Regions from separate parts of the Klebsiella ornithinolytica genome, predicted to be linked through region 3. Evidence: predicted binding sites of a transcription regulator. Region 3 holds the regulator's gene; each other region holds the start of a gene.
What was found. The regulator Fur, encoded in region 3, represses iron uptake genes when iron is present. The targets are predictions, from matches to a motif close to ATAATAATGAGAACNACTATCAA.
Positions count from the first base shown of each region.

Region 1 (7,692 bases), 2.5 Mb from region 3:
ATCAGGTTTGGTTCGTAAAACACTTTGTGGGGCTATAGCTCAGCTGGGAGAGCGCTTGCATGGCATGCAAGAGGTCAGCGGTTCGATCCCGCTTAGCTCCACCAAATTCAGAACCCTCGCTACGGCGGGGGTTTTTTTTTGCCATCGCGAATGTAAAGCACTTTCTGGTTAAGTCAGTAAACTTACAGCCATTAGAATTCTATGTAATTTAAGATTCTTCCTCAGGTTATTTTCTTGCCTGAATTTATTATCCCCTTTAGTATTTTATTTAATATAAAACAGCATTGCCCAGCGCCGGAGTTTTTATTAACAATAATGATTGATAACTTTAACATTAATATTAGAAAAACGTTACTTGCGTTGGTCGTTTGTTTAATTTCGATCCCAATAGCCAGATTTATTTCACCTCTGACTATTGTCGACGGAAATCAGGTTTTTCTCGCCTGGCTGCCATTAAGTATGATGTACGCTGTTATCTTTATTTTTGGCCGCTACGCAATCGCCCCATTAATTATTTCTTTTGCTATTACTAATCATATCATCCTTCCCCTGACGGTCTTACAGTCGGTGCTGCTGCTATTTTGCCAGCTATTCTCAGTGCTGGTGTCCTGCGCGATTGTCAGAATGCTGATTGGCAGAACCTGGCGCAGTGGGCTGACGGCAAAACATATGGGGACGCGGATTTTCTGGGGCGGTTTTTTTGCACCGATGTTAATGAAACTGACGATGTATCTGGTTGGTGTGTTTTTCTCATTTCCGCTGGCTATCTCTAGTTATTTCAAAGGGATGCCGGCTGTATATACCATTATTGATATACAAAGCCTGATCAGCGCTGCATTAATATTTACTACCTTCTTTTATTACCCAATGCGGATGATTATCAGTCCACGTTACGCTAAATTATTCTGGCGGCGTCATTGCCAGCCGTGGTTTACCCGTGAGCGTCGGGCATTTACTCTGTACTGGTTTATGGCGCTGGCGACTATATTACTGGTGCTTTGCGCCCCCTATGAAGCTGACTATATTGCAGGCTATTTAGTCCCACTTATTTTCATTCTCTATTTTATCGGCATTAGCCGCCTGGGCCATGTATTAATTCGTATTTCCTGGTCCGTTTCGGCGTTTTTACTCGTTGCCTATAATCGAAATTTTCTGCAGGGTGTCCAGACTGAATACTCTCTTTCATTTGTGCTTTCCGTGCTGATCTCATTTACCATCTGTTTGTTTTATATGGTAGATATTTACGGTCAGAACGAACGGATTAAACTCAGATGGCGGGATCAGGCCCAGGAAGATCCATTAACCGGGCTCCCGAATCTGCGTGCGCTGGAATGCTATCTACGCCAGGATGCTGATTTCGTCATCAGCAGCTTACGGATCGCTAACCTGGATTTTCTCAGTCGTCATTACGGCATGATGATGCGGGTGCATTGCAAACAGCAAATTGCCAGCAAGCTACGGCCGCTGCTGGGGGAAAGGGATGAACTCTTCCAGCTGCCGGGGAGCGAGTTATTACTGGTTTTAGGCGGGCCAGAGCCTTCCGCGCGGCTGGGCCATATGGTGGCGATGCTGAATCACAAGAAGTTCAGCTGGCATAATCAAACGCTGGAGCTGGAATTCGGCGCGGCGTGGGCAAGACATCGCGGTATCGAAGAAGACCTGCATCCCATGCTGGGCCAACTGAGCTGGCTGTCAGAACAGGCGGGGAACGGACGGCAGGTGCTGGCGCTGGACGCCGCGCAAGAGCAGGTTTCTGACCAAACCAGCGAGCAGGTTCGGATGTTAACCCAGGTGAAGCGGGCGCTGAATGAACGCGATATTGAGCTGTATGCTCAGCCCATCCAGAATTCGGCGGGCGAGGGGTATCATGAAATCCTGACGCGGATGCGATGCGGCCAATTGATGATGACGCCGGACCAGTTTATTCCGCTGATTGTTCAGTTCAACCTGAGCCAGCGTTTTGACATGCTGGTGCTGGAGATGCTTTTCAGCACGCTGTATCAATATCCGGGACAACATTTTTCCGTTAATTTGCTGCCTTACACGTTGATGCAAAATGATAGCGCCGCGCAGATTATCGCCTTGTTTAAACGTTATCAGCTGTCACCGGAGGCCATTACCATCGAGATTACCGAAGAGCAGGCGTTCAGCGATGCGGGAGGGAGTATGCATAACATTCAGCTGCTGCGCGATTTTGGCTGCGCTATCGCCATTGATGATTTTGGTACGGGCTATGCCAACTACGAACGCCTGAAGCGCCTGCAGGCGGATATCGTAAAGATTGACGGCTGCTTTGTTCGCGATCTCGAGAGCGACCCGCTGGATGCGATTATGATTAAATCCATTATTGAAGTGGCGAAAGTTAAAAATATGACGGTGGTGGCGGAGTACGTCGAGACGGAAGAGCAAAAAGAGAAACTGCTGGCATTAGGCGTCGACTATTTGCAGGGATATTTAATCGGCAGGCCGCGGCCGCTCAGTGAGCTGCAGACGTAAAAAAGCCGGGGCAAGCCCCGGCTTTTTTATTATCTTGTCAGCTTACAGAACCAGCGCGGCAATAGACGCCGAGAGCACGCTCACCAGAGTCGAGCCGTAAACCAGCTTCAGACCAAAGCGGGAAACCACGTTACCCTGTTCTTCGTTCAGACCTTTAATCGCCCCGGCAATAATCCCGATAGAGGAGAAGTTGGCGAAGGAGACCAGGAAGATAGAGATAATGCCTTCAGCGCGCGGAGAGAGCGTGCTGGCAATTTTCTGCAGATCCATCATCGCCACAAACTCGTTCGAAACCAGTTTGGTGGCCATAATACTGCCCACCTGCAGCGCTTCCCCTGCCGGTACGCCCATCACCCAGGCAACCGGATAGAAGATGTAGCCAAGGATCCCCTGGAAGGAGATGCTGTAGCCAAACCAGCCGGTAACGGTAGCGAACAGGGCGTTCAGCGCGGAGATCAAGGCGATGAAACCGATCAGCATGGCTGCAACGATAATGGCAACTTTAAAGCCTGCCAGAATGTATTCACCCAGCATTTCAAAGAAGCTCTGACCTTCATGCAGGTTGGACATCTGCAGGTTTTCTTCGCTTTCTTCGACGCGATACGGGTTAATCAGCGACAGGACAATAAAGGTACTGAACATGTTGAGCACCAGCGCAGCCACGACATATTTAGGCTGCAGCATCGTCATGTAGGCACCGACGATAGACATGGAGACGGTCGACATCGCGGTCGCAGCCATGGTGTACATCCGGTTGCGCGACATTTTGCCCAGAATATCTTTATAGGCGATAAAGTTTTCTGACTGGCCCAGAATCAGGGAACTGACGGCGTTGAATGATTCCAGTTTGCCCATGCCGTTAATCTTGGACAGCACGGTACCAATGGCGCGAATGACGATAGGCAGGATACGAATATGCTGCAAAATCCCGATCAGCGCAGAGATAAAGACGATAGGGCAGAGAACTTTCAGGAAGAAGAAAGCCAGGCCTTTGTCATTCATATTGCCGAAAACAAAGTTTGTCCCTTCGTTTGCAAAGCCGAGAAGTTTTTCGAACATCTCGGAGAAGCCTTTCACAAAACCCAGACCGATATCAGAGTTCAGGAAGAACCATGCCAGCAAAACTTCAATGACAAGTAATTGAATAACATAACGAATACGAATTTGTTTACGGTTATGGCTGACCAGAAGGGCCAGTATAGCCACCACTACGATCGCGAGGATAAAATGCAAGACGCGGTCCATATTTGCTCCAAATATGAGGCAGGTTAAATTTCTGTGCACATTCTATGTAACAAGACCAAAGAAAACGAGATCAAATCCACACTATTGCAATGAACTGTGACTAATCACCAAATTAGTGATCAAACATACATTTTTGTTATGTAGCGTAAAGGTTTTAAAAGTTGCTTAGATTGTACTAATCTGTGATCTGGCGAGATGCAAATTCATCAATGCCACTTTTTTCGTTGTTAGCCGCTATCGTTCCCCCCTATCAAAGCAATAATGATCATCTTCCTAAATGAACTTGATAATCATTCGCATTTTGATAACATAAAACATAGCAAAGGCTATATTTCAGAGGCAGAAAATGACTAGCAGTCGCGTTGAGAATAGCAGCGGTCGCGCAGCGCGCAAGATGAAGCTCGCCTTGATGGGGCCTGCGTTCATTGCTGCCATTGGATATATCGATCCCGGCAACTTCGCCACCAATATTCAGGCGGGCGCCAGCTTCGGCTATCAGCTGCTGTGGGTAGTTGTATGGGCAAATCTGATGGCGATGCTGATTCAGGTGCTATCGGCAAAACTCGGGATTGCTACGGGTAAGAACCTGGCGGAACAGATTCGCGATCACTATCCGCGTCCGGTGGTGTGGTTTTACTGGGTGCAGGCGGAAATTATCGCCATGGCGACCGACCTCGCCGAATTTATTGGGGCAGCCATTGGCTTTAAGCTGATTCTTGGCGTGTCGTTACTGCAGGGCGCAATATTAACCGGGATTGCCACCTTCTTAATCCTGATGCTGCAGCGTCGCGGACAAAAGCCGCTGGAAAAAGCGATCGGTGGTTTACTGCTGTTTGTTGCTGCGGCCTACATTGTGGAACTGATTTTCTCGCAACCGGCGCTGGCGCCGCTGGCGAAAGGGATGATCGTCCCGAGTTTGCCGAACGGTGAAGCCGTGTTCCTTGCCGCCGGTGTGCTCGGCGCGACGATCATGCCACACGTCATCTATTTACACTCGTCGTTAACGCAGAATCTGCACGACGGTACGCGAAAAGAGCGTTATCACGCCACCCGGTGGGACGTTGCGATTGCGATGACCATTGCCGGGTTTGTCAACCTGGCGATGATGGCCACCGCCGCCGCCGCATTTCACTTTAACGGCCACACGGGGATTGCCGACCTGGATCAGGCCTATTTGACGCTGGAACCGCTGTTGAGCCACGCGGCCGCCACCATTTTTGGCCTCAGTCTGGTGGCCGCCGGGTTGTCATCGACGGTGGTGGGAACGCTGGCAGGACAGGTCGTCATGCAGGGCTTTATTCGTTTCCATATTCCGCTGTGGTTTCGTCGTGCGGTAACGATGCTGCCTTCGTTTATTGTCATTATGATGGGACTGGACCCGACGAGAATTCTGGTGATGAGTCAGGTGCTGCTGAGCTTTGGCATCGCCCTGGCGCTGGTCCCGCTGCTGATTTTCACCAGTAATTCGCAGCTGATGGGCGATTTGGTCAATACCCTGTGGGTGAAACGGACAGGGTGGGTGATTGTCGGCGTTGTGGTGTTGCTTAATGGTTGGCTACTGGTCGGTACGATTTTCGGGCTGTAATCATGTCGATAGCCATGAAAAAGGGGAGCCATCTGGCTCCCCTTTTTGATTAATGATGGCCATGACCGTGGCCGCGACCGCCGCCTGGCCCTCGTCCCCAGCCGCCGCGTCGGTCATCGCGGTCGTTCCAGCCTTCGCGATAGCCACGTTCGTAGGCTTTACGTTTATCCCAGCCGCGATGCCAGCCGTTATCGTGATGACGCCAGCGGTTATCGCGCCATTCATAGTGACGACGCCAGTAATCACGGTCGCGCCAGCCGCCACCGTCCCAGTAGTTACCGTAATTATCACGATCGCCTATTTGTAATTTTACAGATGGCAGCAGGGTGATCTCTCCGGCATTTGCAACCAGTGGCGCTGTGGCCAAAAGCACCGCAGCCAGAATCAGTGACCTGAACATACTCTTCTCCTTCACGATCGGGGCCTGAGCGCCGGATGATATTGGCGCTCATTGGGCCTGTTAACGTGATAGTACGGGGCGGTAAAGCCCCGCAGCATTGGATGAACTCCTAAATCGCGGATAAGAGCACTTTTTGCTAAAGTAAAATTGAGTTTACGCCGCAAGGATGGCGTCAATTGCCGCACACTCTTCGGTGCCGAAATGGCGATTCGCCAGCATCCCCACGGCATCATCAAGCTGTGTGGTTTTGCTGGCGCCAATCAGTACTGAAGTCACTTTCTCTTCCCGTAAAACCCAGGCCAGAGCCATCTGTGAGAGCTTTTGCCCGCGGGCCGCGGCCAGCGCGTTCAGTTGACGAACCTTCTCGAGCTTCGCCTCGGTTAACTGCTCCGCTTGCAGGAAGCGGCTGCCGCTGGCGGCGCGGGAGTCTGCCGGAATACCCTGTAAATAGCGGTCGGTGAGTTGACCACCAGCCAGCGGTGAAAACGCGATGCTTCCCACCCCTTCAGTCTGCAGAAAATCAAGCAGTCCGTCCTCAACCCAGCGTTCGAGCATGGAATATTTAGGCTGATGAATCAGACACGGTGTCCCGAGGTCATTGAGGATGCGTACCGCTTCGGCAGCCTGCTCAAGCGGATAGTTGGAAAGCCCGACATACAGGGCCTTGCCCTGGCGCACGAGATGGTCCAGCGCACGCATCGTTTCCTGTAACGGTGTTTCGGGATCCGGGCGGTGATGATAGAAGATATCAACGTACTCCAGCCCCATCCGCTTCAGGCTTTGATCGAGACTGGCGACCAGGTATTTACGCGATCCCCAGTCGCCATAGGGGCCGTCCCACATGGTGTAACCGGCTTTACTGGAGATAATCAGTTCATCGCGCCAGGGTAAAAAGTCCTCCCGCAGGATGCGGCCGAAATTGCTTTCCGCCGAGCCGGGAGGCGGCCCGTAATTGTTGGCTAAATCAAAATGGGTTATGCCAAGATCAAAGGCATGTCGCAGCAGCTGACGGCTGGTTTCCACCCGCGTTTCGTCGCCAAAATTGTGCCAGAGGCCGAGTGAAATGGCCGGTAGCTTTAATCCGCTCCGGCCACAACGACGATATTCCATCGTTTGATATCGTGCCGCATTTGCCTGGTAAACCATACTTCCTCCGCAGATAGAACAGGTTGTGTATACGTTTACACTAAAGAATGTTCAGCGCGGAGTACACACTTCAAAGGCGTAAATTTTGCTTTCCACCCCGATTATTGACCGCTATCTGGACAGTTGGATCGCTTATTCAATACTCAGATCACCTGCAACGGGAAGAGGAGTATGGAGATGCAACCGACTTACACCATTGGCGATTATCTGCTGGATCGTCTCGTAGATTGCGGCATAGACCGCTTGTTTGGCGTACCTGGAGATTACAATTTACAATTCCTCGACCGCGTCATCGCGCACGAAGCGTTGGGATGGGTTGGCTGTGCGAATGAGCTGAATGCGGCCTATGCTGCCGACGGATATGCGCGCATTAAAGGCGCCGGGGCGCTCCTGACGACCTATGGCGTCGGCGAGCTGAGCGCCCTTAACGGCGTGGCCGGCAGCTATGCGGAACATATTCCGGTGCTACATATCGTCGGCGCGCCGGGCACCGGCGCCCAGCAGCGCGGAGAACTGCTGCACCATACGCTGGGAGATGGCGACTTCACGCACTTCGCGCGGATGAGCGAGCAGATCACCTGCACGCAGGCGACGTTGACGGCGGGGAATGCCTGCCACGAAATCGATCGCGTGCTGAGCGAGATGCTTACCCACCATCGCCCCGGTTATCTGATGTTACCTGCCGATGTGGCGAAAGCAAAAGCGACGCCGCCGGCTCGTCGTCTGGCGATCGAAGGGCCGCCTGCGGATGAGAATCAGCTGGCCGGGTTTCGTGAACATGCCGGGCAGATGCTGCGCAGCAGTCGGCAGGTATCATTGC
Region 1 covers NZ_CP130153.1:1,404,980-1,412,671, forward strand. Annotated here, with positions in the region: tRNA gene Q1L34_RS06720 (tRNA-Ala) at 29-104, shown strand; gene Q1L34_RS06725 (sensor domain-containing phosphodiesterase) at 316-2,496, shown strand; gene Q1L34_RS06730 (NupC/NupG family nucleoside CNT transporter) at 2,539-3,741, opposite strand; gene Q1L34_RS06735 (Nramp family divalent metal transporter) at 4,088-5,326, shown strand; gene Q1L34_RS06740 (DUF2502 domain-containing protein) at 5,376-5,726, opposite strand; gene mgrA (L-glyceraldehyde 3-phosphate reductase) at 5,880-6,872, opposite strand; gene Q1L34_RS06750 (alpha-keto acid decarboxylase family protein) at 7,050-7,692, shown strand, end outside.
Region 1: Q1L34_RS06735 (Nramp family divalent metal transporter) is a predicted target of Fur. The motif match lies at 4,025-4,047, and genes of this name have one in related genera.

Region 2 (7,692 bases), 1.9 Mb from region 3:
GGGCTGGAAAGCCGTGCAAAATGTGCTGGAGTGGAGCTGCGGCGTATCGGCCTACGTTGCGCAGATGCTGGCCCTGCTGCATACCCGACTTCCCAACGCGCATATTGCCTGTACCCGCAAGGCCATCCCCGGCACGCGGCTGCTAGGCACCCAGGCGATCGTCGCCGCAGGCGGCTTAATCCATCGTGCTGGCTGCGCCGAAACGCTGCTGCTGTTCGCGAACCATCGTCGCTTCCTTACCGACGACGGCGACTGGGCCCACGCCATAGATCTGCTGCGTCGACGCTCACCCGAAAAAAAAGTGGCCGTGGAAGCCGATACGCCGGAAGAAGCGCTGGCTGCGCTGCGAGCACAACCCGACATTTTGCAACTTGATAAATTTACGCCTCAGCAGGCCCGCGAGGTCTCAGATCAAGCCCGCCATATCGCCCCGCTTTGCACGCTGGCACTGACCGGCGGAATGACCCTCGCCAGCCTTTGTCAGTACCTCGATTGTGGAATTGAATTGTTTATTACTTCGGCGCCGTGGTATGCGCCACCGGCTGATATTCAGGTTCGACTGAGGCCAGACAATTCAAAATAAAAATAACCAAAACAGGAATAATAAAAATGAGAGTCAGGAAACGTTATCTTTGCACATTGATAAGTTTGAGCTTAAGTCAGGTCGCGTGGGGGGATCGGCCGGAAGAATCGATGACCGTATGGTCCAGTTCCGTACCCGCTGCGACAACGAATATCCTCGGGACAGACACCATCCAGAGTCTGGATAAGCAGGATGTGGCGCACGCGTTGTCCGTCATGCCCGGTGTTGTTTTACAAAAATCAGGTGGGCGGAATGAACTCCAGGTCAAAGTTCGCGGGTTTGACGGTCGCCAGGTCCCGGTATTTTTCGACGGCGTGCCAATCTATGTCCCCTACGACGGTAATCTCGACCTCGGGCGTTTTCTCACATCGGACATCGGGTCAGTGGAAGTGTCGAAGGGTTACTCCTCGCTGCTGCAGGGGCCAAACCAGATGGGCGGCGCCATCAATATTACCACGCCGCGCCCGAGCAAACCGCTGGAGGCCAGTATCGGTTATCGCCAGGGCTGGAGCCGTAGCGAGGATAGCGCCTATGATACGCATGCTTCTCTCGGGGCAAGCAACGAACTGGGCTATATCCAGCTCAGCGGTAGCCGCCTGAAACGGGATTTCCTTGCTCTACCTCACGGGACAACAAATCCTCTCGCCGGTGAAGATGGCAAGATGACCAACTCGGCGAGCGATGATAAGCGCGGGATCTTCAAACTCGGTTTTACCCCTCGGGGAAACGATGAATATGCTTTTACCTGGATCAAGCAGGATGGCGAAAAGCAGAATCCACCTTATGCCGGGAACAGCTCGCAAAAATCACGCTACTGGCAGTGGCCAGAGTACGATAAAGAAAGCTATTACTATCAAGGGACAACTCACCTCGGCGACCGCTTCACGCTGAAAAGTCGCCTGTATCGCGATACCTTCAAAAACACCCTGATGATGTATAACTCGCTGGCCGATCTGCACAGCAAAAACGGCAACTATAGCCACTATAGCGACTACAGCACTGGCGCAGGTTTACAGCTTTCAGCAGACGTACGTCATCGCGACCAGCTCTCTTTCGGCGTGAACTGGAAAGATGATGTCCACAGAGAAAAAAGCAGCACCGACGGCCCTTACGATCGCTATCAAGATCGGACCTGGTCTCTCGCCAGTGAATATCAATGGGAAGCCGCAGATAATCTCGATATCGTCGCCGGTATGAGTTATGACTGGCGCAACAGTCTCGAAGGAATGAAACACGAGAAGAACGGCAGCGTGACCCGCTACGACGAAAACAGGCAGAACGCATTCAACTGGGAAACGATGGCCCGCTATCATTTCGCCAACGAAGATACGCTGGCCCTGTCCTGGTCCGACCGTACCCGTTTCCCGACGCTCAAAGAGCGCTACACGACCTCAAAACCCGCGAAAGACCAGATTGCCCTTGTGAATCCTTACCTGAAACCAGAGCGGGCCCGCAGCATCGACCTGACCTGGAATGGCCATATCACCGACAGTTGGGCCTATGAGATAAGCACGTACTATAACCGCGTCAGTGACGCCATTTTGTCGATTAATATCGATGCTGATACGGTCCAGAACCAGAACAGCGGCCGGGTCGACTATACCGGTCTGGATCTTGGGATCAAAGGGGCGCCGTTTGAAATGCTCGATGTCGGTCTGAGCTATGGCCTGATTCATGCCGATAGCAAAAGGCAAGAGGCGGGCAAAGTCACCGACCTGCCAAACCAGACGCTCAGCGCCTGGTTGACACTAAAACCGATTGCGCCGCTGCAGCTCACCCTCTCTGAAGAAGCGCGCTCCTCTAGCTACAGCAACAGCAATGGTTCGCAAAAAGCGCCAGGGTTTGCCATCACCCACCTGCGCGCCGATTACGCAATAGGCCACGGCTTTAGCGTCAATGCATCGGTCAATAACCTCTTCGATACGCGCTATTACTACAGCGAAGGTTTTATCGAAGAAGGTCGTAATTTCTGGGCCGGCGTGGAATACAAATTCTGATTCATTTCTCCACTCGGTGGAAAAATGAAGGAGATCCTTATGATCGTAGATTTTAAAGTGATACTGCATACAATCCTCGGCAATCAACGTCGGACGGACGGGTCAGTACACAAAGTGCCGTTAAGCGGCAGCGTGTATTTCAATACGCATGGACTGGAAGCCGAGAACGGCATCCGGGAACATTTTCAGGATCCCGATTGCGCGCTCATGCATTATGCCCGGGAACATTACGATTTCTGGCGTGAGCGATATCCCGCGCAGGCCGGGCAGCGCCTCTGCGCCGGCCTGTTTGGGGAAAACTTGTCCACTTATGGCATGACGGAAGCGAACGTATGTCCGGGCGATGTCTTTCGTCTTGGCGCTGTCGAAGTACAGGTCTCCTGGGGGCGCGTTGCCTGTCAAACGATGGCGACCCGTTTGCAGGATCCTGATGCTCCAGAACTGATGCATCAACAGTCGCGCAACGGCTGGTTTTATCGGGTGATAGCGCCTGGCGAAGCCCGCTGCGGCGATACATTCCGACTGCTCGACCGCCCTGCCGTAGACTGGCCACTCAGCCGGGTGCAGGCGATTATCTTCAGTGATGGAGGGACGGAAGAGGAGCTGCAGGCTCTTTCTGCGATGCCGTTCCTTGCCACCCCCTGGAGAGCCATTGCCATGATGCGCTTAGACAGTCGCCGCTGATCCCCTCCCCCCTCAACCACTGGCTACCAAATCAGGTAGCCAGTGCAGGTTTCCATCGCCGCTTAATCCGCTGTTTATCACCGTCCTGTCAAATAAACATTATGTTTTTCATGGGTTTTCATTTTCATATTTACCAATCCCGCCTTGATAATCAAAAACAGAACGATAATAATTCGCATTACTTTTTTACGAGAGATGACACTTTCGTTTTTTATGCGTGGTGGCGTACAGGAGTACCAGGCTACGTCAACTCAGGATTATGTCATGACCGCTCGCGTCATTTTCAAACGCCCGGCGCTGCTGTACGCGCTGGCCACCGTCTTCCCGTTTGCCAGCCTGGCGGAAGAGACGGTTATCGTCACCGCACAACCCATCGACTCAGCCATCTCGCCAACGCAGGGCTATAGTGCCAAAACCTCCGCTGGCGCGACGAAAACCGATCAGCCGTTGATTACCACCGCGCAATCGGTCTCCGTCATCACCCGTCAACAGATGAATGATCAGGGAGCCAATACCATCAGCCAGGCGCTGGAATACACCCCGGGGGTTTACTCCAGCTTCGGCGGCGGCGCGACCCGCTTTGATACGGTATCGCTACGCGGCTACCACGGCGGTGATGTTGATAACCTGTTTCTCGACGGCATGCGCTTGATGAGCGACGGCGGCAGCCACAACGTCCTGCAAATCGATCCCTGGTTTGTTGAACGGGTTGACGTCATCCGGGGCCCCTCTTCGGCGCTGTACGGTCAGAGCGTGCCGGGCGGGGTGGTGAATCTGACCTCGAAACGCCCGCAGTTTACCTCGGAAGGCCATTTCCGCCTCAGCGGCGGGACGCAGAACACCAAAGGGGCCGCCTTCGATTATACCGATGCCCTCAACGATCAATGGGCTTACCGGATTATCGGCATGACGCGCACCAGCGATACCCAGTACGATAATACCCGCGAAGAGCGCTACGCCATTTCACCTTCCCTGCTCTGGCAGCCGGATACCGACACCTCGCTGCTGCTGCGCGCCTACCTGCAAAAAGATCCGTCGGGCGGCTATCACGGCTCGCTGCCGCTGGACGGCACCCGCTATGCTCACAACGGACGTAAGCTCTCCACCAGCACCAACGAAGGCGATCCGTCAGACGGGTATCAGCGCCGCGAGCAGATCTACAGCTACGAGTTCACTCATCAGTTCGATGACGTCTGGTCCGCCTACTCCGCCGGAAGCTATACCCACACCAACGTATCGCTGGATCAGGTGTATCAGGTCGGCTGGATTAATGACAGCGATAGTCTGGCGCGCGGTTACAGCGGCTCGCGCGGCTCGCTGGATGCCTGGTCAACCGACAACCGCCTGCGCGCCGATTTCACCACCGGCGAACTGGCCCATACGCTGATCCTCGGCGGGGAATATCACCGTTTCCGCAACGATCTGTGGACCGGCGCCGGCAGCGCGTCGCCTCTCGATCCGTTCAGCGGCTATACCGCGCAGACCGGGCATACCGTGACCTACAGCGATAACAACAACCGCCGCTACTACCAGACCGGGCTCTATCTGCAGGACGAAATGGTCTGGGCGCGCTGGCATCTGGATGTCTCCGGCCGTTACGATCGCATTGTTTCGCAACAGGTCAGCGATACCTTCGGCACCTCCAGCCGCCGCTCCGATGACCATATCAGCGGCCGGGCATCGCTGCTGTATGCGCTGGAAAACGGCCTCTCGCCGTATCTGAGCTACAGCCAGGCGATTACCCCAGCGATGCTGCCGGGCGCCGATGGCACCCTGCTGAAACCGACCACGGCAGAGCAGCTGGAGGCGGGCCTGAAGTTCCAGCCGCCGGGCTCCGCCGATATGTACAGCATCGCTATCTACGATTTAACGCAAAAAGATGTGGCGACGCGCGATCCAAACATCGCCACCGCGACCTTTATTCCCGCAGGAAAAGTTCACTCTCAGGGCGTGGAGCTGGAGATGCACAACCAGATTACGCCTGAGCTGAGCACCCTCGCCTCCTACACCTGGAACCGCCTGCGCTTCCAGGACACTAAAGATGGGACTAACGACAACACGCCGCAGCTGACGCCGGATCAGATGGCCTCTTTCTGGGCGCGCTATCAGTTCCCGGCAGGGATCAGCGCCGGGGCCGGCGTACGCTATATCGGGAAACAGTGGGCGGATGATGCGAATACCGAGCGCCTGCCGTCGGTCACCTTACTGGATGCGATGGTGCGCGCCGATCTCGGCGTCTGGTCGCCGTCGTTGAAAGGAGCTTTTGTGCAGGTTAATGCCAATAACCTCAGCGACCGGGAGTATCTCTCCGGCTGCTACGGAACCGGCAACTGCTACTGGGGAGCCGAACGCAGCGTGACCGCCACCGTCGGCTACGACTTCTAAGGATTGTCTGAAAAACGTTCCGCTCGCGCCGGGCTCTGCGAATGACACCCGATGTGTCACCGTGAAGCGCAGCGCGAGCGGAAGCGGCTACATGGCGTCCAGCGCCTGCTGCAGCTTCCAGATATAGCGCGGAGCCTGCGGAGCCGGATGTTTTTTCACCACGTGCTCAAAGAACTCATCGGCATCCATATCGTTAATCTCGTCAATCGCATCCTGACGATTCGAGGAGAAGGTGCGCAGGAGCGCCCCGGCGCCGTTGGCGTAGGAGACCACCACCGCATAGCGCATCACCTGCGGATCTTTAATCCCGGCAAGCGGGCCATTCTCAAGGATACTCAGATAGGCCGCGCCCATCGAAATATTACGTTCGGGGTTTTTCAGCTCGCTGACCGACGGCTCGCCGCGCCAGCCCATGCGCCGGTAGACATCGCGCCCGGATGTGGAAGGCTTCAGCTGCATCAGGCCTACTGCACCGGATTTGCTGATAACCGTCGGGTTGCCGCCGGATTCAATGGCGATAATCGCCGTCACCAGCTGCGGATCAACGCCCCACGCCGCGCCGGCTTTTTCACTGATCGGCATCCACTGCATCGCCCGCTTAACCGGAACTTCAGCGTTCCACGGCGGGTTACGATAATCCTGTTTTGAGCTACAACCGGCCAACAATACAACGATAAAAACAAACCATCTCAATTTCACACATCTATCCTTATTGGCTGAAGTTTGCCGCCTGGAGATGACAATAATCGCTCCAGGCGGCATGATAACCCTTTCATTCTTAGCAAGGAATTGTCATGTCTCAGTTTTATCTGGTCGCCCCTTCAGGTTACTGCCTCAACCAGGAGGCAGCGTACCGCGGCGTTCAACGTCTGCAGGAAGCCGGGCATCAGGTCCTGCACCAGGAGGTCATCCCTCGCCGCCAGCAGCGGTTTGCCGGAACTGAGCATCAGCGCCTGAACGACATCAACCAGCTGGCTACCCTCGAAGGCGCTAATCGTATCGTGCTGGCGGTACGCGGCGGCTACGGCGCCAGCCGCCTGCTGGCGCACATCGACTGGCAGGCCCTCGTTGCACGCCAGCGGCAGAACCCGCTAATCATTTGCGGACACAGCGATTTTACAGCGATTCAGATGGGCCTGCTGGCAAAGGGTAGCATAATCACCTTCAGCGGTCCGATGCTGGCCGGTAACTTTGGCGCCGAAGCGATGGATCCGTTTACTGAACGCCACTTCTGGCAAGCGCTGCGCAGCCCGGAATTTACCCTCGAGTGGCAGGGCGAAGGCCCGGATTGTCGGGCCCAGGGAACCCTGTGGGGCGGCAATCTGGCGATGATAACCTCGCTGATTGGCACGCCGTGGCTACCGCAAATCGCCAACGGTATTCTGGTGCTGGAAGATATTAATGAACATCCGTTCCGCGTCGAACGAATGCTGTTGCAGCTGCTCAATAGTGGTATCCTCGCGAATCAGCGCGCCATTGTCCTCGGCAGCTTTACCGGTGCCCGGCCTAACGATTACGACGCGGGCTATGATTTACCGCAGGTCTGTGACTATCTTCGCACCCAGCTCGATGTTCCGCTCATCAGCGGCCTGGACTTCGGCCACGAGCAGCAGACCGTGACTCTGCCCCTCGGCGCGGAGGCGCTGCTGGTGAACAACGCGGCCACCACCACCTTAACGCTCAGCGGACATCCGGTACTGACAGAATAAAAACTTCTGTTACACATTTTCGGATACTCTGCAGGTTGTTAAAATGATGTCACTTTCATAAAACCTTCACGCCAGTAAGGAGTACGTCAACTTTGGACGCCGGTGCGGTCATTAGTCTGTTTATTCTGGGTTCTGTATTAGTAACCTGTAGCATTTTATTGAGTTCCTTTTCCTCACGCCTTGGCATCCCGATTCTGGTTATTTTCCTTGCCATCGGTATGCTGGCCGGCGTCGATGGTATCGGCGGCATCCCTTTTGACAACTACCCTTTCGCCTACATGGTGAGTAACCTGGCGCTGGCGGTGATCCTGCTGGACGGCGGCATGCGCACCCA
Region 2 covers NZ_CP130153.1:2,022,233-2,029,924, reverse strand. Annotated here, with positions in the region: gene modD (ModD protein) at 1-583, shown strand, start outside; gene Q1L34_RS09460 (TonB-dependent receptor plug domain-containing protein) at 610-2,580, shown strand; gene Q1L34_RS09455 (MOSC domain-containing protein) at 2,620-3,264, shown strand; gene Q1L34_RS09450 (TonB-dependent siderophore receptor) at 3,529-5,649, shown strand; gene emtA (membrane-bound lytic murein transglycosylase EmtA) at 5,737-6,348, opposite strand; gene ldcA (muramoyltetrapeptide carboxypeptidase) at 6,444-7,358, shown strand; partial or broken gene Q1L34_RS09435 (potassium/proton antiporter) at 7,451-7,692, shown strand, end outside.
Region 2: Q1L34_RS09450 (TonB-dependent siderophore receptor) is a predicted target of Fur. The motif match lies at 3,427-3,449, and genes of this name have one in related genera.

Region 3 (7,692 bases):
CCCCGTCGTGTGCAGCAACAGCGACGATTACAGTGCGCTGGTGATTCTGGCAACCGGTAAGGTGGTGGCAGGTCAGACGCCGCTGTATGAGATTAAAGGCAAGTAAGGCTCCTGAGTAGCGTTTATGCCTGAGCGGCGGGGGGAAACCTCCGCCGCTTTTTTTTAGCCCATCTGACCCCATAATCTTCTTCAGATACGTATTTTCAGTAACTAATAGTTGTCTCTACGCCCCGCTTGTAAGATCATGTGCCGTTATACGTTGTTTACGCTTTGAGGAACCCACGATGAGTGAGGCAGAAGCCCGCCCGACTAACTTTATTCGTCAGATCATTGATGAAGATCTGGCTACTGGTAAGCACACCACCGTTCATACTCGTTTCCCGCCGGAACCGAACGGTTATCTGCACATTGGCCATGCGAAGTCTATTTGCCTGAACTTTGGTATTGCTCAGGATTATCAGGGCCAATGCAACCTGCGTTTCGATGACACCAACCCGGTGAAAGAAGATATCGAATACGTGGAGTCGATTAAAAACGACGTGCAGTGGTTAGGTTTCCACTGGTCCGGGGATGTTTGCTACTCGTCTGATTACTTTGACCAGCTGCACCAGTATGCCATTGAGCTGATCAACAAAGGCCTGGCCTATGTTGACGAACTGTCGGCGGATGAGATTCGCGAATACCGCGGTTCGCTGAAAGCGCCGGGTAAAAACAGCCCGTATCGCGATCGCAGCGTGGAAGAGAACCTGGCGCTGTTTGAAAAAATGCGTGCCGGTGGTTTTGAAGAGGGGAAAGCCTGCCTGCGTGCAAAAATCGATATGGCCTCGCCGTTTATCGTCATGCGCGATCCGGTGCTGTACCGCATTAAATTTGCCGATCATCATCAGACCGGCAGCAAGTGGTGCATCTATCCGATGTACGACTTCACGCACTGCATTAGCGATGCGCTGGAAGGCATTACGCACTCCCTGTGTACCCTCGAGTTCCAGGACAACCGTCGCCTGTATGATTGGGTGCTGGACAACATCAGCATCCCGGTTCACCCGCGTCAGTATGAATTCTCCCGTCTGAATCTCGAATATACCGTGATGTCCAAGCGTAAGCTGAACCAGCTGGTTACCGAGAAGCACGTAGAAGGCTGGGATGACCCGCGTATGCCGACCATTTCCGGTCTGCGTCGTCGCGGCTATACCGCCAGTTCTATTCGTGAATTCTGCAAGCGCATTGGCGTGACCAAGCAGGACAACACCATTGAGATGGCGTCACTGGAATCCTGCATCCGCGAAGATCTCAATGAAAACGCGCCGCGCGCCATGGCCGTTATCGACCCGGTTAAGCTGGTCATTGAAAACTACCTGCAGGGTGCAAGCGAAATGGTGACGATGCCGAATCATCCGAACAAACCGGAGATGGGCAGCCGTGAAGTACCGTTTAGCGCGGAGATCTGGATTGACCGCGCCGACTTCCGTGAAGAGGCGAATAAGCAGTACAAGCGCCTGGTGCTGGGTAAAGAAGTTCGCCTGCGTAATGCCTACGTGATCAAGGCCGAGCGTGTAGAGAAGGACGAAGAGGGGACGATCACCACGATCTTCTGTACCTATGACGCCGATACGCTGAGCAAAGATCCTGCCGATGGTCGTAAGGTGAAGGGCGTTATCCATTGGGTCAGCGCGGCACACGCGCTGCCGGTGGAGATTCGTCTGTACGATCGTCTGTTCAGCGTGCCGAATCCGGGCGCGGAAGAAGACTTCCTGACGGTGATGAACCCTGAATCGTTGGTGATCAAGCAGGGCTTCGCTGAACCGAGCCTGGCCACTGCGGAAGCCAGCAAAGCCTATCAGTTTGAGCGTGAAGGTTATTTCTGTCTCGATAGCCGCTATGCAACCGCAACGCATCTGGTGTTTAACCGCACCGTGGGTCTGCGTGATACCTGGGCTAAAGTCGGCGAGTAAATTTTTCGTCGCGGCCCGGCCGTCGTCTCTGTGTCAAAACGCCGCATTTAGCGGCGTTTTTTTTTATTTTGGAATCAGTGAATTAAGTTCGTTATTTTTGCGATGCGAATTAATCTTGTTTACTGTTTGTCATATCTGTCAGCTCTGCCACTCCTCCCACCGGTACACAAAACGGCTGTAAGCGCTTTCATTCTGTATTTTCTTTCTATTTAGTAATTACTTACGCATAAAAAAGGATGAGGCCTGATATTGTTACAAAAAGAAATAGAATATGTGCGCTTTGTCATAATCTTAAGCTTTGATCGGCGAAAGAGATTGATAATTCGCGTCACGAAAAATAGTCTATCAACAGTGGTTACGCGGCTTTTACCGCTCCACCTTTTTAGCAGTCTTATTTATTTTTTCGCGGCTTGCCTTTGGCTCCGCGTTTTTAAAACGTCAAAGAGGATATGCACATGCGTACGTTTAGTGGCAAACGTAGTACGCTGGCGCTGGCTATTGCCGCCGTCACCGCGATGTCGGGCTGGATCGTTGTTCCGCAGGCCAGCGCAGCAGGTTTTATTGATGATTCCACCTTAACCGGCGGCATCTACTACTGGCAGCGTGAGCGCGACCGGAAAGATGTGACCGACGGCGATAAATACAAAACCAACCTTTCCCATTCGACCTGGAACGCCAATCTGGATTTCCAGTCCGGCTATGCCGCTGATATGTTTGGTATTGACGTGGCTGCCTTCACCGCAATTGAAATGGCGGAAAGCAGCGAAAGCGGTCACCCGAACGAAATTGCCTTCTCCTCAAAGAATAAAGCCTACGACGAAGATTACTCTGGCGATAAGAGCGGAATCAGCCTGTATAAAGCTGCGGCGAAATTTAAATATGGCCCGGTGTGGGCTCGCGGCGGTTATATCCAGCCAACCGGGCAAACGCTGCTGGCTCCGCACTGGAGCTTTATGCCGGGTACTTACCAGGGGGCTGAAGCCGGCGCCAACTTTGATTACGGTGATGCCGGCGCGCTGAGTTTCTCCTATATGTGGACGAACGAATACAAAGCGCCATGGCACATCGAGATGGATAATTTCTACCAGAACGACAAGAAAACCAAAGTCGATTATCTGCACTCCCTGGGCGCCAAATACGATTTTAAAAATGACCTCGTGCTGGAAGCGGCGTTTGGCCAGGCTGAAGGCTATATCGACCAGTATTTTGCCAAGGCCAGCTACAAATTTGATATCGCGGGTACGCCGTTAAACACCAGCTACCAGTTCTATGGCACGCGCGACAAAGTCAGTAACGGCGGCACGAACGATATCTACGACGGGACTGCCTGGCTGCAGGCGCTGACCTTTGGCTACAAGGTTGCTGATGTCCTCGACCTGCGTCTGGAAGGCACCTGGGTGAAAGCTGAAGGCCAGCAGGGCTACTTCCTGCAGCGTATGACCCCGACCTATGCCTCTTCCAACGGTCGTCTTGATGTATGGTGGGATAACCGTTCTGACTTCAACGCCAACGGTGAAAAAGCGGTGTTCTTCGGCGCGATGTATGACATGAAAAACTGGAATATGCCGGGCTGGGCGTTTGGCGCCTCTTACGTCTACGCATGGGATGCCAAACCGGGCAGAATGTCCACGCCGGACGCCTATTACAATCCGGACAAACGGCTGGAAGAGTCCGCGTATAGCCTCGATGCCATGTACACCGTACAGGACGGCCGGGCAAAAGGAACGCTGTTTAAACTGCACTTTACCCAATACGACAACCACTCCGACATCCCGAGCTGGAGCGGTGGCTATGGCAATATCTTCCAGGATGAGCGTGACGTGAAGTTCATGGTTATTGCTCCGTTCACTATTTTCTGATGCCGCGGCGGCAGGCGTAAACCTGCCGCAAACCTGAGAGGTCAATTATGAAGAAGCTATTGCTCATCGCGGTTATGGCATCGGGCCTGGTAGCCTGTACGCAGTCCCCCGCGCCAAAAGAAGATACGAAACTAAAAGATGCTTACAGCGCCTGTATCAATACGGCGGAAGGGAATCCGGATAAGGTTCAGGCCTGCCAGAGCGTTCTCGACGTGCTGAAAGAAGATAAACAGCATCAGGCGTTTGCCAGCCAGGAAAGCGTGCGCGTTCTGGATTACCAACAGTGTATTCAGGCGACCCGTACCGGCAATGACCAGGCGGTGAAAGCGCGTTGCGATCGTATCTGGAAAGAGATTCGCAGCAACAACACCAGGCCCTGATCGCGGGCGCCAGCTCCTGTCAGTAAAAACGCCTGATGTTAACCATCAGGCGTTTTGCATGGCGCGCAATCCTGTGGCGATGTTCAGGCACTGATTGCCGTGGCTGCCCGGGGCTACGCATTCCCCACCAATCTTGATACCGACCCACCATTAGGTGGAATGGTACCGAAAACCCAACAGGCTCTGGTACGAGAAGCGCTGGCAAACCGCTGGGATGAGGAACCGTTTACCCGTGCTTTCGACGAGCATACCGCGCGCAGAAAAGGGTAGGCGTTTGCACATAAAAAAAGCCAACCGTCAGGTTGGCTTTTTGTGGTCCACGCGGTGGGAAATTACTTTTCCAGCGCGTCGTGTGCATGTTCATCTTCGCGGCAGTCGCCTTCCGCACAGTGACCGTAAAGGTACAGACTGTGGTTGGTCAGACGGATGCCGTGGCGGTGGGCGATTTCACGCTGACGCGCTTCGATAGACTCATCGCTGAATTCGATCACTTTGCCACAATCGAGACAAATAAGATGATCGTGATGGTGCTGCTGGGTCAGTTCGAAAACAGATTTACCGCCTTCGAAGTTGTGGCGAGTCACAATGCCAGCATCATCAAACTGGTTCAGCACGCGATAAACGGTAGCGAGACCAATCTCTTCACCCATGTCGATCAGGCGCTTGTATAAATCTTCCGCACTGACGTGATGGTTATCCGGTTCCTGCAGGACTTCCAGGATTTTTAATCGTGGAAGTGTGACTTTCAGGCCAGCCTTCTTTAATGCGGTATTGTTGTCAGTCATGCGGAATCTGTCCTGTTGCTAAACGATCTACTTCCATCAGCGGAAGTAATACAGAGAATCACCCGATGCAATGCGTCTCATTATAGAACTGCCATCGTTAAATGAAAACTGCAAGTATCGGGCCTTGTATGCTGTCAAAAACGAGGTCCCAGCTACAAACTACGTCACCTGACCTCGTTAAATCAGAGGACATTGTACAGATATGTGATTAAAAGTTAAAAACTTGTAGCTATTAGTTTGATTGCTTCTATCTATTAATGCGGCGAAACTTAACGGTAACGCCGCACAATCATCAGGCGTTTTTGATTTCTTCGAGGTGCAGCTCTTCAGAGACCTGCTTAACCCACTGAGTCACGCGTTCGTTGGTCAGTTCCGGCTGGCGGTCTTCATCGATAGCCAGGCCGACGAAGTGATCGTCATCCGCCAGGCCTTTAGAGGCTTCAAAATGATAGCCCGCGGTCGGCCAGTGGCCAACGATGGTGGCGCCGCGCGGTTCAATGATGTCGCGGATGGTGCCCAGCGCGTCACAGAAGTATTCCGCGTAGTCTTCCTGATCGCCGCAGCCAAACAGCGCAACCAGTTTACCGTTAAAGTCGACCTCTTCCAGCGTCGGGAAAAAGTCATCCCAGTCGCACTGAGCTTCACCGTAGTACCAGGTCGGAATGCCGAGCAGCAGGATGTCGTAGGCTTCCAGATCTTCTTTGCTGCTCTTGGCAATGTCGTGAACATCAGCAACATCTTTACCAAGCTGCTTCTGAATCATTTTTGCAATATTCTCGGTGTTGCCCGTGTCGCTGCCAAAAAAGATGCCGATGATTGCCATGAGTAAAATAACCTCTTGAAACTTAATGATGTGGTAGTGGCGTAATGCCCGCAGATAACGGCAATCATAGCAGAACAGGGGAGGGCGCGGAAACAGCAATCACGCCCGACTGCACACTCTGCTACATGAAAGTGTTTTTTTGAGGATTTTCAGGCTTTATCCCGGCTGTGCAGGGTTGCCAGCTGGTTCATCAGCATCTCTTCGATCAAATCGCTGCGGTTCATATTGCGAGCTTCCGCCAGCTCGTTGAGCGCATCAACCGCTTCAGCGTTGAGTTTTAACTCCACACGCTTCAGGCCGCGAACTTTGTCGCGTTTGAGCTGATTGCGTTTATTTATGCGCAGTTGTTCATCGCGCGAAAGCGGATTGGTCTTTGGTCTACCCGGGCGACGCTCGGTTGCGAACAAATCTAATGTCGTACGGTCCGTTTGTTCTTTTGCCATGATTCAGAGTGACTTCGGGGAAACAAGTTGCCGGGCTATAGCCGACACAGATAGCGCGCCATAATACATCAGGCGAACCGCTGCGCCAACGACCGCGGGCATTCTGCAGCGCGGTCGGGCAGTTTTTAGCCAGTTAAGCCTGCAAAGCGGTCAGATAGCGACGAATGGCGCGCAGGACGGCTTCCGGTTTCTCCGCATGCACCCAGTGGCCGGCGCCGGCGATGACGTGCGCTCGCGCCTGTGGGAACTGGGCGAGCAGGGTATCGCGATACTCATCGGTGACGTACGGCGAGTTGCCTCCCGGGATGAACAGGGTCGGATGAGGCCAGGCAGGAACCGTTTGCCAGCCCACGATGTGCGGATATTGATCCCATAATACCGGTACGTTGAAGCGCCACTGGCCATCAACGAAGGATTTCAGCAGAAACTGAATCACGCCTTCTTCCTGCAGATGTTGGCGCATCACCGTGGCCGCCTGCTGACGGGACGCGGCGCCGGCGTCGGTGACGGCATTGATGGCGTTGAAAATTTCATCATGACGGCGCACGTGGTAGTCCACCGGGGCAATATCAATGGCGACCAGGCCAGCGATGCGCTCCGGCGCCAGTGCGGTAAGCGCCATGACCGCTTTCCCCCCCATCGAATGACCAATAAAGATGGCTTTCTCTATCTGCCGATCGTCAAGAGTATCGATCAGATCCTGCGCCATCGCCGCGTAGGTCATCTCCGGCGAACGGGGGGAAAGACCGTGGTTGCGCATATCAACCTGCAAAATATCGTAGTCGTTCACCAGGTCGCGGGCGAGGATGCCCAGGTTGTCGAGACTACCAAACAGACCGTGAACCAGGACAACAGGGGAATTATTGTGCGGATTTTGTGCAGATTGCGTGCGGCTATTTAATTTCATGGCAAAGTTCTTTTTTTCGCTTCGTCGGGTTAGGGTATTATGTTGGACATTCTGCCATCCGGCTGCAAGACCCAGAGCTATCTGAGTTTTACCGCCATCCTGGTTTGACGCTATCCGCGGTCAGGATTTGTCCTTATAATCCTGACAACTTGTATTCAGAATAAGATATCGCACTGGATTAAGATGAAAACAATTGAAGTTGATGATGATCTCTATCGCTATATTGCCAGCCACACCCAGCATATTGGCGAGAGTGCATCCGACATTTTACGGCGCATGCTGAAATTTTCCGCCGTTTCCCAGACTGCCGCACCGGTCGTAAAAGCTGCGCCGGCGCCGGCTGCGACGCCTGCCGTCGAAGCGAAGCCCGTGAATCCGGCGAAAGATAAAGTCCGCGCGATGCGCGAGCTGCTGTTATCTGATGAATACGCCGAACAAAAACGCGCGGTAAACCGCTTCATGCTGGTCCTGACCACGCTGTACTCCTTAGATAACAAAGCGTTTGCTGAGGCCACCGAGTCTCTGCACGGGCGCACCCGCGTG
Region 3 covers NZ_CP130153.1:3,947,990-3,955,681, reverse strand. Annotated here, with positions in the region: gene nagE (N-acetylglucosamine-specific PTS transporter subunit IIBC) at 1-106, shown strand, start outside; gene glnS (glutamine--tRNA ligase) at 285-1,952, shown strand; gene chiP (chitoporin ChiP) at 2,408-3,811, shown strand; gene Q1L34_RS18885 (ChiQ/YbfN family lipoprotein) at 3,859-4,191, shown strand; gene Q1L34_RS18880 (hypothetical protein) at 4,246-4,461, shown strand; gene fur (ferric iron uptake transcriptional regulator) at 4,524-4,976, opposite strand; gene fldA (flavodoxin FldA) at 5,269-5,799, opposite strand; gene ybfE (LexA regulated protein) at 5,949-6,242, opposite strand; gene ybfF (esterase) at 6,376-7,149, opposite strand; gene seqA (replication initiation negative regulator SeqA) at 7,333-7,692, shown strand, end outside.

Region 4 (7,692 bases), 470 kb from region 3:
CCCTGACCCCTACGATGATCACCACCGTCTCCGACAAGCGCGCAAATCCAACCTGGACGCCGACGGCGAATATTCGCGCACGGTATAAAGCGATGGGGATAGAACTCCCGGGCGTGGTACCTGCCGGGCCGGATAACCCGATGGGCCACCATGCTATCCGCCTTGCGGCCTACGGCGGCGTCTATCTGCTGCATGGCACGAATGCCGATTTTGGCATCGGAATGCGCGTCAGCTCAGGCTGTATCCGCCTGCGCGATGACGACATCAAAACCCTGTTTAAGCACGTCACCCCAGGGACAAAAGTCAATATTATCAACACGCCAGTGAAAGTCTCCGTGGAGCCTGACGGTAGACGCCTGGTGGAAATCCATCAGCCGCTGTCCAAACACTTAAATGACGATCCGCAGACGCTGCCGATAGTCCTGAATAGTGAGATGACGGCGTTTAAGCAGGCCGCGCAGACCGATCAGACGGTGATGGATCGTGCGATGACGCTGCGTTCAGGTATGCCGATTGACGTTACCCGCCACCATACTGCTGGCGAGCAGTCATTGTAAGTGCGTAGACTGAAATAAAAAAACCGCCCCTGGGGGCGGTTTTTTTATGGGATAACAAAGGGGTAAAACGATAGTGCGACGCTTCGCGGTTTCATAAAGGGGTGAAAACCGCGTCACGTAAGTGGCATAACAGGGAACAACTTACTGCTCGCGGCCTGATAAAGGGGTCAGGGGTCGCGTTTTGTCAGTGGCATGACAGGGGTAAAACGAAACTTATTTGTAGATAACCGCAGTGCCATGCAGGGTGTTTGGACCCGTGACTGAGGTGATACGGAAAGAGGTTGCGCCCATTTCTTCCGCTTTCTGCGCCAGCTGGTCTTCCAGCGAGCCCAGGTTTGTCCCGGCGGAGGCAGAAACAGTACCTATTTTGTGTTGGCCGGCAGGTGTGGATTGCACCTCAACAGCCGCGAAGCTGGCGAAAGAAAGAGAGCTTAGCACGGCGGCCAGCGTCAGCGTTTTGATGTTTTTCATGATTATTATACCTATGCAGATGATTTTTTTAGTAGGGTCGCAAGAATTAACTAACGATCGATAGGTAAATAATAATGTGACCTATATCACACGTCAATGAATTTTTATAACGATCGTTTATTTATTTATAAACAACTTAAAATTCATACATATATGAATTATTTATTTTTGCGGGTTCAGCGCTGGAAGGTTGTAACGTTTGTTTTTATAATGCCCCTTCAACAAACCAACATAGGTACAGCGGCATCATGACAACTGACGTTCAAAGTTGCACAAAAAAAAGCCGTGGCCGACCTAAAGTGTTCGACAAGGAAGCGGCGCTGGATAAGGCTATGGCACTTTTCTGGCAGCACGGCTACGAGGCAACTTCTCTTGCCGATCTGGTGGAGGCGACCGGGGCAAAAGCACCGACGCTGTACGCTGAGTTCGTCAACAAGGAAGGGTTATTTCGCGCGGTTCTGGATCGCTATATTTCACGTTTTGCCGCCAGACATGAAGCGCTGTTGTTTGCCGAAGAAAAATCAGTCGATCAGGCGCTGCGGGACTATTTCACCGCCATTGCCACCTGCTTTACCAGCAAAGACACGCCGGCAGGCTGCTTTATGATCAATACTTCCGCGGCGCTGGCGGCATCATCTACCGCGATCGCCAATACCATTAAGTCGCGGCACGCGATGCAGGAACAAACGCTGACCCAGTTCCTCCAGCAGCGTCAGCTGCGCGGCGAGCTGCCGGAAAACGGCGATGTGCGACAGCTGGCGCAGTTCTTAAACTGCGTGTTGCAAGGGATGTCCATCAGCGCACGCGAAGGGGCTGATTTCACCAGACTGATGCAAATCGCCGATACCACTCTGCGGCTGTGGCCGCAAATCCTCCAGCACTAATCTGCGCTTCCCCGGTGACGATCGCCACCGGGTTTTCACCCCTCTTTCCTGATTAACCCCAATTTTACTCATGTTTTCACGCTGTTAGGTGTCAATTTTGTTGTAAATGATATTGATAACAATAATCACTACGTGCAAAATCCGCTCTTAAGTTTTTCTGCTTATTTCCATCTGTAACATCCGATGCGCCCGCATCGAACACTAAAAACAATATGAATGCCGTTAACTCATAAAAGGAATGCGTATGAACAAGCGTCTCTGGGTGCTTAACCCACTGCTGCTGGCCACCGCCCTGCCCGCCTTTGTCGCGCAGGCGGATGAAGAAAACATTATCGTTAGCGCCAACCGAACTCACCGCACCGTCGCCGAAATGGCGCAAACCACGTGGGTTATCGAAGGTCAGGAGATAGAACAACAGGTTCAGGGTGGAAAGGAGTTCAAAGACGTCCTGGCCCAGTTGATTCCCGGCATTGATGTCAGCAGCCAGGGACGAACCAACTACGGAATGAACATGCGTGGGCGGGCCATCGTGGTGCTGATCGACGGCGTTCGCCTCAACTCTTCCCGTACCGACAGCCGTCAGCTCGACGCCATCGACCCGTTCAACATTGAGCATATTGAAGTCATCTCCGGCGCCACTTCGCTGTATGGCGGCGGCAGTACCGGCGGCCTGATCAATATCGTGACCAAAAAAGGGCAGCAGGAACGCCAGGTGGATCTGGAATTAGGTGGCAAAAGCGGGTTTGCCAACAGCAACGATCACGACGAACGCGTAGCGGCGGCGGTCAGCGGCGGCACCGACCATGCCTCCGGCCGGTTATCGGTGGCTTATCAGCGTTTTGGCGGCTGGTATGATGGCAATAACGATGCGCTGGTCCTCGATAATACGCAGACCGGCCTGCAGCACTCGGATCGTCTGGATGTCATGGGCACCGGCACCATCAACATTGACGATAACCGTCAGCTGCAGCTGGTAACGCAATACTATAAAAGCCAGGGCGATGATTACGGCCTGTATCTCGGCAAAAACATGTCGGCCGTCACCGGCGAGGGTAAAGCCTATACCACCGACGGACTCAATTCCGACCGCGTTCCTGGCACCGAGCGGCATCTGATTAGCCTGCAATACTCCGATGCCGATTTCTATGGCCAGAATCTGGTCAGTCAGATCTATTATCGCGACGAGTCGCTGACCTTTTACCCCTTCCCGACGCTCACCAAAGGTCAGGTCAGCAGCTTCTCCTCATCTAAACAGGATACCGATCAGTACGGTGCGAAGATTACCCTCAACAGCCAACCGCTCGACGGCTGGGATCTGACCTGGGGGCTGGATGCCGATCATGAGACCTTTAATGCCAACCAGATGTTCTTCGATCTGAACACCTCGATGGCATCAGGCGGCCTGCACAACGAGTCTATCTATACAACAGGACGTTATCCGGGCTATAGCATTACAAACCTGGCGCCGTTCCTGCAGAGTAGTTATGACCTGAATGATATTTTCACCCTGAGCGGCGGCGTGCGCTATCAGTGGACGGAAAACCGGGTTGATGATTTTGTCGGCTACGCCCAGCAGCAGGATGTCGCCAGCGGCAAGGTGAACTCGGCCGATGCCATCCCGGGTGGTAAAACGGATTATGATAACTTCCTGTTTAACGCCGGTATTGTCGCCCACCTCACCGACCGCCAGCAGACCTGGTTTAACTTCTCGCAGGGCGTCGAGCTGCCGGACCCGGGTAAATACTATGGTATCGGCAAATACGGCGCGGCGGTCAACGGCAACTATCCCCTGCTGTCGAGTGTCAACGTGGGTGATTCGCCGCTGCAGGGGATCAAAGTCAACTCCTACGAACTGGGCTGGCGTTACACCGGCGATAATCTGCGTACCCAGCTGGCGGCATACTACTCCACCTCGGACAAAACCATTGTTGTTAACCGTACCGATATGACGATCGACGTACAATCCGACAAGCGGCGTATTTACGGTGTGGAAGGGGCCGTCGATTACTTCTTCCCGGATAGCGACTGGAGCACCGGTGCAAACTTCAACGTGTTGAAATCCCAGGTGAAGAGTGACGGTAGCTGGCAGAAATGGGATGTGACTCTCGCTTCTCCTTCCAAAGCCACCGCCTGGGTCGGCTGGGCGCCGGATCCGTGGTCGCTGCGCGTGCAGACTCAGCAGGTATTCGACCTGAGCGATGCCAGCGGTAATAAGCTCGACGGCTACAATACCGTAGACTTTATCGGCAGCTATGCGCTCCCGGTGGGCAAACTGACCTTCAGCATCGAGAACCTGCTGAACGAAGACTATGTCACCATCTGGGGACAGCGCGCCCCGCTGCTCTACAGCCCGACCTACGGCAGCAGTTCACTTTATGAATACAAAGGTCGCGGGCGTACCTTTGGCCTGAACTACGCCGTCAGCTTCTGATAAAAAAAGCCCCTCAGCCTGAGTGCAGGAGGGGCAAATAACAGTCACGTCTTTTTTACGCTTTGTTGTTAAGGACCAGCTGGCCGTTACTGTCCAGCGGAATCTGCGTACCTGGATCGTGTTCCATGCGGATTTTTCCCTGCTGATCGCCGATTTTGTAGGTCACATCGTAGCCCAGCATTTTGTCCGACTTGTCGTACACCGTTTTACAGCGCTGCTGGGTGGTGGTGTAGGTATCCCCTTCCTGCATCGAGCCCTGAATCTGGTTACCGGCATAACCGCCGCCCAACGCGCCCACTACGGTCGCCACGCTGCGACCACGACCGCCGCCAAACTGATGGCCGATGACCCCGCCGGCAACGGCGCCAAGAACGGAGCCGGCGATGCGGTTTTCATCCTGCACCGGACGACGATGGGTCACGGTGACGTTACGGCATTCCTGACGCGGAGTTTTTACGGTCTCTTTTATCGGTGTACTGGACACCACTTGCGCATATTGCGGGCCACGATCTAAGACGTTAAGACCAGCGACAGCTGCAACACCCAGCGCGGCAGCCACGCCAATCCCTATACCCGCCAACATTGATTTATTCACGGGGTATCCTCCCTTGTTGCTGATAGAAACAATTCTGCTATCGACCCGGGAACCTTGCAAATGAGAAAGCGGATGAAAAATGCGAGGAAAAGCGGAAAACGGAGTGGATTCAGAGGAATCTGAGATGTTATGCGCTCAATGACAGACAGAAATTCTGTCGTTGAGCCGGCAAGGCGATAACCGGCTCAACGTTAGCCTTGTCACAATCCCGAACGCGCCTGGCGGCACAATCCGGGAATGAGGCAAACAGATAATCAGTGCAGCTTCAGACGGGGACGAATGATGCGGTTGATGCGACCTACCAGCATCATCAGGCCGGTCTTGCAGTAGCCGTGCAGCGCGATCTGGTGCATACGGTACAGAGAGATATAGACGAAGCGCGCAATACGTCCTTCAACCATCATCGAACCGCGCATCAGGTTGCCCATCAGGCTCCCGACGGTCGAGTAGTTGGAGAGCGAAACCAGCGAACCGTGATCTTTGTAGACGTAGGACTTCAGCGGTTTGTCTTTCATCTGCGCCAGAATATTATTCAGCGCGCAGGTCGCCATCTGGTGAGCCGCCTGGGCGCGCGGCGGCACAAATCCGCCTTCCGGACGCGCGCAGGATGCGCAGTCGCCGATCGCATAAATATCCGGGTCAAGCGTCGTTTGCAGCGTTGGCTGAACCACCAGCTGGTTAATGCGGTTGGTTTCCAGACCGCCGATCTCTTTCATAAAGTCCGGCGCTTTGATCCCCGCCGCCCAGACCATCAGGTCGGCATTAATGAACTCGCCGTCTTTGGTGTGCAGACCGTTGGCATCGGCGCTGGTCACCATGGTTTTCGTCAGGACGCGCACGCCAAGCTTTGTCAGTTCATTGTGAGCGGCGCCGGAAATACGCGGCGGCAGCGCAGGAAGAATACGCTCACCCGCTTCAACCAGGGTCACGTTCAATGCCTCGTTAGTCAGCCCTTTATAACCGTAGCTGTGCAGCTGCTTCACCGCGTTGTGCAGTTCAGCCGAGAGCTCAACGCCGGTTGCCCCGCCGCCCACGATCGCGATATTGACTTTGCCGTTGGCGCCGAGGTTAGCCGAGTATTTCAGGAACAGGTTCAGCATTTCCTGATGGAAACGACGCGCCTGGTGCGGGTTATCAAGGAAAATACAGTTCTCTTTGACGCCCGGAGTATTAAAATCGTTAGAGGTACTGCCCAGCGCCATCACCAGCGTGTCGTACGGCAGTTTGCGCTCGGCAACCAGCAGCTCGCCCTTCTCGTCACGCAGCTCGGACAGCGTAATGGTTTTCGCTTCACGGTTAATATCCGCCACTGAACCCAGCTGGAACTGGAAACCGTGGTTGCGGGCGTGGGCCAGATAGCTCAGCGCATCGACACCTTCATCGAGCGAACCGGTCGCCACTTCATGCAACAACGGCTTCCACAGATGGCTATGATTACGGTCCACCAGCGTGATTTTCGCTTTTTTGTTACGCCCCAGCTTTCTCCCCAGCTGAGTCGCCAGTTCCAGTCCACCGGCACCGCCACCTACGATTACGATTTTTTTCAATGGTGTAGTCACGAGACCCCCTAAAAATATTAACCAATTGTTAATTAAAAGTTATATAAATAGCTCTTATTTAACAACAAGTTACAGCAGTGAAACCATTCAGCGAAATTGAGAATACCATGAACGGGTCATTGGTCATACCAAAATTGATATGCATCAAGTTTTACCGCCTGTTTTTTAACCATGCCATCACCGGCGACATAAAAAAAGCCCGCCGTATTCACATACGACGGGCCGGAGGCCGGGAGCAGATCAGCCTAGCGTCTTAAAGGCTTTTATCCGCTGCAGATGGGGTGAGATGTTTTTGAATTTGTGGGTCTGCTCATGATCCCAGATGATTTCATAGTAGTGATGCAGCAGGTCGGCGGAACGCTGGCTGTCCAGCGCTTCGTCCTGGCGGGAGAGTATCACCAGACAACGATCGCGGTTTTTCTCGCGGAAATTGTTGACGCACTTGGTCCCGATATCAGCATACTCTTCAGGCCTGTCGATCTTCCCTTCCATGTTTTCCGCAGGAAACAGATTGGGGTTAAAAATAGCCTGACGCACATCGCAAAGGAAACCGATCCGTTCCGCCCAATAGCCGCCCAGACCGACGCCGCAAATCAGCGGCCGATCGTCAGTATTAAGCTGCAGCATTTTATCGACTTCTTTTAACAAGTGCTGCATATCATGTTTTGGGTGCCGCGTGCTGTAGCTTATCAGACGCACATCGGGATCGATAAACTGCAGCTGCAGCACCTTCTCATGGTTTCCGGGACTGTTTGAGTCAAAACCGTGTAAATAGATAATCATCGCATCCTCACCAGACTTCAGGTCAATTACGCAGACTTCGCCTCTTGCCAACGCGCGTGGAGCTGCTCCAGCTGCGCATTAACCGTCTTCCAACGGGCAGAATCCCTTAACTCCTGACGGGTAAATGAACCTTTATGATACAATTTCGTAACACGCTCTGCTTTGATCGGCGACAGGTTATCCAGCACGCTGACCGCACCCTTACGATTATTGCAGACCAGGATCATATCGCAACCTGCATCCAGCGATGCCTGCCCGCGTTCGGCATAGCTGCCCATGATCGCCGCCCCTTCCATCGACAGATCGTCAGAGAAGATCACCCCATCGAAACCCAGTTCACCGCGCAGCACCGTCTTGAGCCAGTGCGCTGAACCGCTGGCCGGGCGCGGATCCACATCGCTGTAGATAACGT
Region 4 covers NZ_CP130153.1:3,482,310-3,490,001, forward strand. Annotated here, with positions in the region: gene ldtC (L,D-transpeptidase LdtC) at 1-557, shown strand, start outside; gene bhsA (multiple stress resistance protein BhsA) at 771-1,028, opposite strand; gene Q1L34_RS16700 (TetR/AcrR family transcriptional regulator) at 1,277-1,912, shown strand; gene Q1L34_RS16705 (TonB-dependent siderophore receptor) at 2,157-4,343, shown strand; gene Q1L34_RS16710 (glycine zipper 2TM domain-containing protein) at 4,399-4,938, opposite strand; gene Q1L34_RS16715 (NAD(P)/FAD-dependent oxidoreductase) at 5,193-6,497, opposite strand; gene ycfP (alpha/beta hydrolase YcfP) at 6,738-7,280, opposite strand; gene nagZ (beta-N-acetylhexosaminidase) at 7,307-7,692, opposite strand, start outside.
Region 4: Q1L34_RS16705 (TonB-dependent siderophore receptor) is a predicted target of Fur. The motif match lies at 2,019-2,041, and genes of this name have one in related genera.